2 regions of the Streptomyces sp. NPDC054866 genome follow, and region 2 is predicted to be linked to the other one. Evidence: riboswitches for the same ligand, from Rfam matches in the RefSeq annotation. Region 2 holds a riboswitch; the other holds the start of a gene.
The links. A riboswitch is a leader RNA that binds a small molecule or an ion and turns the genes downstream of it on or off. The one in region 2 is predicted to bind glycine.

Region 1: linked by a shared signal. The riboswitch ahead of gcvP (aminomethyl-transferring glycine dehydrogenase) and the one ahead of gcvT (glycine cleavage system aminomethyltransferase GcvT) in region 2 are both predicted to bind glycine.

What each region holds. Positions count from the first base shown of each region.
Region 1 is NZ_JBSGZA010000004.1:9,530-12,730, reverse strand. Features, by position in the region: gene gcvP (aminomethyl-transferring glycine dehydrogenase) at 1-1,475, opposite strand, end outside; glycine riboswitch at 1,673-1,770, opposite strand; gene ACWGI2_RS20755 (PRC-barrel domain-containing protein) at 1,914-2,291, shown strand; gene ACWGI2_RS20750 (DNA polymerase IV) at 2,412-3,201, opposite strand, start outside.
Region 2 is NZ_JBSGZA010000009.1:39,485-42,685, forward strand. Features, by position in the region: gene glyA (serine hydroxymethyltransferase) at 1-376, opposite strand, end outside; gene gcvH (glycine cleavage system protein GcvH) at 407-784, opposite strand; gene gcvT (glycine cleavage system aminomethyltransferase GcvT) at 874-1,998, opposite strand; glycine riboswitch at 2,034-2,145, opposite strand; glycine riboswitch at 2,146-2,251, opposite strand; gene ACWGI2_RS34955 (AAA family ATPase) at 2,404-3,090, shown strand; gene ACWGI2_RS34960 (enhanced serine sensitivity protein SseB) at 3,177-3,201, shown strand, end outside.

The sequences.
Region 1 (3,201 bases), on a different contig from region 2:
CGCAGCATCGCCGTCTCGGAGCGGTACTGGTGGAAGACGGGGTGCGTGAGGTACTCGTCGGAGCGCAGCAGGCCGCCGGGAAGCGAGTCCTCGGTCTCCGCGTCGAGCGCCTCAATGTCGGCCTCGACCCCGAACGCGGTCCAGATCGCGGTCAGTTGCTTGCGCGTGGTGGTCTCGTCGCAGGCCAGGGAGACGTGGTCGGCGTCGATCTGGTGGATGTTGACGCCACCCTCGCGGGCCGCGGCGACGAGCTGCTCGGCCTTGCCCTGCACCCGCACGGTGAGGGTGTCGAAGTACGCGCCGTGCACGACCTCGACCCCGCCGGCGGTGAGTCCCGCGGCCAGCACGGTCGCGTAGCGGTGAGTACGCCGCGCGATGGACTTGAGCCCCTCGGGCCCGTGGTAGACCGCGTACATTCCGGCCATCACGGCGAGCAGCACCTGAGCGGTACAGATGTTACTGGTGGCCTTCTCGCGGCGGATGTGCTGCTCACGGGTCTGCAGCGCGAGCCGGTAGGCCTTGTTGCCGTCCGCGTCCACGGAGACTCCGACGAGCCGGCCGGGCAGGCTGCGCGCGAACTTCTCGCGCACCGCCATGTAACCGGCGTGCGGGCCGCCGAAGCCCATCGGGACGCCGAAGCGCTGCGTGGTCCCGACGGCGATGTCGGCGCCGAGCTCACCGGGCGAGGTGAGCAGCGTGAGGGCCAGCAGGTCGGCGGCGACGGAGACTATCGCACCGAGCTCGTGCGCCTGCTCGATGAGGGGCTTGATGTCGCGTACGGCACCGGAGGCGCCGGGGTACTGGATCAGTACGCCGACGACACCGCGCTCGGCGACCTCGGCCGGGATGCCCTCGCTCAGATCGGCGACGACGACCTCGACACCGGTCGGCTCGGCGCGGGTCTGGATGACGGCGATGGTCTGCGGCAGCGCGTCGGCGTCGACGAGGAAGACACCGTCCTTGACCTTGCCCATGCGCCGCGAGAGCGCCATGGCCTCGGCGGCGGCGGTCCCCTCGTCAAGGAGCGAGGCACCGGATGTGGGCAGCCCCGTCAGCTCGGCGACGACGGTCTGGAAGTTGAGCAGCGCCTCGAGCCGTCCCTGGGAGATCTCGGGCTGGTACGGCGTGTAAGCGGTGTACCACGCGGGGTTCTCCATGACGTTCCGCAGAATCACGGGCGGAGTGAAGGTCCCGTAGTAACCGAGCCCGATCATGGAATCAAGAACCTGGTTACGGTCCGCGAGGGAGCGCAGTTCGGCCAGGACCTCGGCCTCGGTGCGCGCCCCGGGGAGGTTCAGCGCCTCGGCGTTCTTGATCACATCCGGCACGGCGGCGGCGGTCAGCTCGTCGAGCGAGCCGTATCCGACCTGCGCGAGCATCTTGGCCCGTGCTTCCACATCGGGACCGATGTGCCGCTGCTCGAAGGGGATGCCCTGTTCGAGCTGGGAGAGCGGGGTGCGAGGAGTGGCGGTCATTGCGGAGGCCTCCTGGTCTGACGCGACCTGCGAGGGGCACCACGGCACGGGTACCCGGACGGCCTCCCCCTCTGTCATCTCAACCTGAGAGCTTCACCGGCCCGTGCCCCGCGAGAGGCGCCGCACCGGCTTTCACCGTCGGTGAGGAAGGGTTCCGAACGTGCCCGCCCGACGCCCGCCCTACTTTCCAGAGTGACCTCGTCCGTGCGGTACAGGGGCCTGAGAGATTCCGGGGAGGAGTTGCTCCTTCGGCGCCTCCGGTGCCTTAACCGGAGAGCTCTCCCGCACGGGGTCAGCAGCCAATCGCCAGCCTACCAGCGAGGCGATGGAGGATCCCTCGAGTGGCCGCCTGCCCCGAAGTGCTCTTTCGTAGTGAATACGAATGAACAAGGATGAGTTACGCCCCACTTCGACACGTCTCGACCAGTTGGAGGGCCCGTGCAGACCGACATCGATCCGCGCAACCTGATCGGCCGGAAGGCGTTCGACCGGAACGGGGCCAAGATCGGCACGATCGACGAGGTCTATCTCGACGACGCTACCGGCGCCCCGGAGTGGGCGGCCATACGCACGGGCCTGTTCAGCCGGGACACGTTCGTGCCCCTGGAGCCCAGCGAGCTCAGGAGCGACGGCACCCTGCGCATCCCCTTCGAGCGCTCCCTGATCAAGGACGCCCCCGACTTCGGCGTCGGGCGCCACCTCTCCCCCGAACAGGAACTGCAGCTCTACCACCACTACGGCCTGGACATCACACCTCCCGAGTCACCTACGCCACCGGACAAGGACTTCGGCCGCATAGCGGGCGAGGAGCCCTGAGCCCGCAGACCGCAAGCCGACCACCCTCGTCCGCCCTCGTTGTGGGCAGGCGTTCCGCACCGTGGGCAGGCGTTCCGCACCGGCGGAACGGGTGGGCACAACGCCCATCGCCGGGCACCGCTAACCCAAGGGGCACTGCTCAGCTCCCACCTCCGGTGGTCCCACCAGCGGCAACGGCTCCGCGGGAACAAGCTCGGCATCGTCCACCCGGAAGGTCCGCACCCGCCCCGGCAGGGACCCCGGCGTCTCGAACCGCACCGTCACACGCCCGAGCCCGCTCCCCTGCACCCACCCGTGCCCGAACCGCGCGTGACGCACATCGTGCCCCGCGGCCCACCGCCGCTCGGCGAGCGGCACCTCCTCCACGGGCGGCCGCTCCTCCACGGCCGTTTCCTCCCCCACGGCAACCTCGCCCTCCCCGTGCTCAAGGCCCTCGGCCAGTGCCTGCGCCTGCGCCTGCGCCTGGGCCTGGGCCTGCGCGAAGAGGTCCTCCTGCGTGTAGTCGGCGAGTCCCGTGACCCCCACCCCGAGGAGCCGCACGCCTCCGGTGGTGTCCACGGCCTCGAGGAGCCGCGCCGCGGCCTCCCGCACCACCCCGGGGTCGTCCGTGGGCCCACGCAGCGTCTCCGAGCGCGTCAGCGTCGAGAAGTCGAACCGCCGCACCTTCAGGACGATGGTCCGCCCTGAGTGCCCCGCCGCCCGCAGCCGCTCCACACACCGGTCGGCGAGCCGCGCGACCTCGCCCCTGACCCTCACCCGGTCATGGATGTCCACGTCGTACGTGTCCTCGACGCTGACCGACTTGGATTCCCGCTCCGCCACCACGGGCCGCTCGTCCCGCGCGAGCGCCATCGCGTACAGCGCGCTGCCGTGCGACTTCCCGAGCAGCCGTACGAGCTCGTCCTCGCCC
Region 2 (3,201 bases):
GGCCGCCGTGCGCCAGGTCAAGGCCGAGGATCGTGTCGCCGGGCTTGGCGATCGCGAACAGGGCGGCCTGGTTGGCGGAGGCGCCGGAGTGCGGCTGGACGTTGGCGTACTCGGCGTCGAACAGATCCTTGATCCGGTCGATCGCGATCTGCTCGGTGACGTCGACGTGCTCGCAGCCGCCGTAGTAGCGGCGGCCGGGGTAGCCCTCGGCGTACTTGTTGGTGAGGACCGTGCCCTGGGCCTCCATGACGGCGACCGGAGCGAAGTTCTCCGAGGCGATCATTTCCAGGGTGGACTGCTGGCGGTGGAGCTCGGCGTCGACGGCGGCGGCGACGTCCGGGTCCAGCTCGTGGAGAGGGGTGTTGAGAAGCGACATCAGGTGGTCCCTAGGGGTCTTCGGGGGGCTTCAGCTGCCGGAGAACTCGGTGTACTCGTCCGCGGAGAGCAGGTCCTTCGGCTCCTCCGTGATCCGTACCTTGAAGAGCCAACCACCCTCGAACGGGGCGGAGTTGACCTTCGACGGGTCGTCCACGACGTCCTGGTTCGACTCGACGACCTCACCGGTCACCGGGGAGTACAGGTCGCTGACCGACTTCGTCGACTCGAGCTCGCCGCAGGTCTCACCCGCGGTCACCGCGGCGCCGGCCTCGGGAAGGTCGGCGTAGACGACGTCACCGAGCGCGTTGGCCGCGTGCTCCGTGATCCCGACCGTCGCCACACCGTCCTCGGCGGCCGAGAGCCACTCGTGCTCCTTGCTGTAACGCAGCTGCTGGGGGTTGCTCATGACCTGAATTCTCCTGTACGCGGGTGGGTGCTGCGGAACGGGGAAGATGTGCGTGGGGTCACTTCCGGGTTACCACGGAAGCGGCAGTGTCACTTCTGGCGCTTGTAGAACGGCAGAGCCACGACCTCGTACGGCTCGTGCGTGCCGCGGATGTCCACGCCCACGCCCTCGGTGCCGGGGGCCGCGTGCGCCGCGTCGACGTACGCGATGGCGATCGGCTTGCCGAGCGTCGGGGACGGGGCGCCGGAGGTGACCTCGCCGATGATCTTGCCTTCGGCGACCACGGAGAAGCCCGCGCGCGGGATGCGGCGGCCCGCCGCGATCAGGCCGACCAGCTTGCGCGGGGGAGCGGTCTCGGCGCGCTCGGCGGCGGCCGCGAGCGCCGCGCGCCCCACGAAGGTGTCGGACTGCGAGGTCTTCTCGAACTTCACGACCCGGCCGAGGCCCGCGTCGAAGGGCGTCAGCTCCGCGGTCAGCTCGTGCCCGTACAGCGGCATGCCCGCCTCCAGGCGGAGCGTGTCGCGGCAGGAGAGGCCCGCGGGCACCATGCCGACCGGCTTACCGGCCTCCATCAGCGCGTTCCACAGCTTCTCGGCGTCGCCGGGCGCGACGAAGAGCTCGAAGCCGTCCTCGCCGGTGTAGCCCGTGCGGGCGATCAGCGCGGGCACACCCGCGACCGTGCCGGGCAGGCCCGCGTAGTACTTCAGACAGTCCAGGTCCGCGTCCGTGAGTGACTTCAGGATGCCGGGGGACTCGGGGCCCTGGACGGCGAGCAGGGCGTACGCGTCGCGGTCGTCGCGGACCTCGGCGTCGAAGCCGTCGGCCCGCGCGGTGAGCGCGTCGAGCACGACCTGCGCGTTCGACGCGTTGGCGACGACCATGTACTCGGTCTCGCCGAGGCGGTAGACGATCAGGTCGTCCAGGATGCCGCCGTCCTCGGCGCAGATCATCGTGTAGCGGGCGCGGCCGACACCTACGGAGCCGATGTTGCCGACCAGCGCGAAGTTCAGCAGGTCCACGGCCTCGGGGCCTGTGACGGTGATCTCGCCCATGTGGGAGAGGTCGAAGAGACCGGCCTTGGTGCGGACGGCGACGTGCTCGTCGCGCTCGCTGCCGTAGCGGAGCGGCATGTCCCAGCCCGCGAAGTCGGTCATGGTCGCGCCGAGGGCGCGATGCACGGCATCGAGTGCGGTCAGACGGGAAGCGGTACTCATTCGTGGAACTCCCAGGGCATGACGGGCGAGGTCGATCCTCCCCATCTGTCATCGGAACCTGAGAGGTTCACCACGACCCGTCCGTATATGGGGTCATGACTTGCACCTTGGGTGGAGCCGCGCAGGCGGCCCGCTTTTCAGATGTGCCTCGCCCGCGCGGTACGGGGCCTGAGAGATTCAAGGGAGGGACTTGCTCCTTCGGCGCCCCAGCGCGTCGTACGACGGCGTCCGGGAACTCTCCCGCGCGGATTCAAACGGCCTGTATGGAGTTTGCGCGCACATCATTGCACGCGCCTCCGTCACAGGGCAGTGCCAGTGCGGTGCCAGTCCCGTAATGCGCTTGTGCCGCATTACCTTCTCTTTACACTTGCCGGGGAAGCTGCGGTAAGCAGGTACGTGACCGCTATGGGGAGGCCGATCACGGTGCGCAGGACGAGTGTCTACGCGACCAACACAGGGGTGGCCCTGCCCAAACAGGCCGCCGCCCCCACCAGGGAGAGCTGTGGCCTTCTGCCGGCGGCCGTCGTCCGCGACCTGCGGCAGCGGACCGGTCACAGCCCGCACCGCCTCACGTTCGGCGAGGGCGACCTGATCGTCGTCTCCGGGCTGCCGGGCAGCGGCAAGTCCACGCTGATGCGCAGAGCCGTCGCGGGCCCGCGCATCGACTCGCAGGACACCCGCGACCGCTGGGCCCGGCGCATGCCGAGCCTGCTGCCGTACGCGGTGTACCGCCCCTTGGTCCGCCTCGCGCACTACGCGGGCCTGCGCAGAGCCCTGCGCTCCGGCGAGGGCGTCGTGGTGCACGACTGCGGAACCCAGGCCTGGGTGCGCCGCTGGCTGGCCCGCGAGGCCGCGCGGCGCGGCACGACGCTGCACCTGCTGCTGCTCGACGTACCGCCGGACACCGCCATAGAGGGCCAGCTCTCGCGCGGTCGCGGCGTGTCGCGGTACGCCTTCGCCCGGCATCGCAGGACGGTCGGCCGGCTCGTCGGGGCCGCCGAGCGGGGCGACCTGCCGCGCGGCTGCGGCTCGGCCGTGCTCCTCGACAGGACGGCGGCCGGGGTGCTGCGGGGGATCGGCTTCGGGGACTGAGACGCCCGCCGTGGGCCGCCTGCCATGGGCCGCCACGTTAGGGTCGTGCCGCAGGCAGAGCGGGACCGAGCAGGGGTTAGAAGAAGATGGACATTCCGGCGCAGGCACACG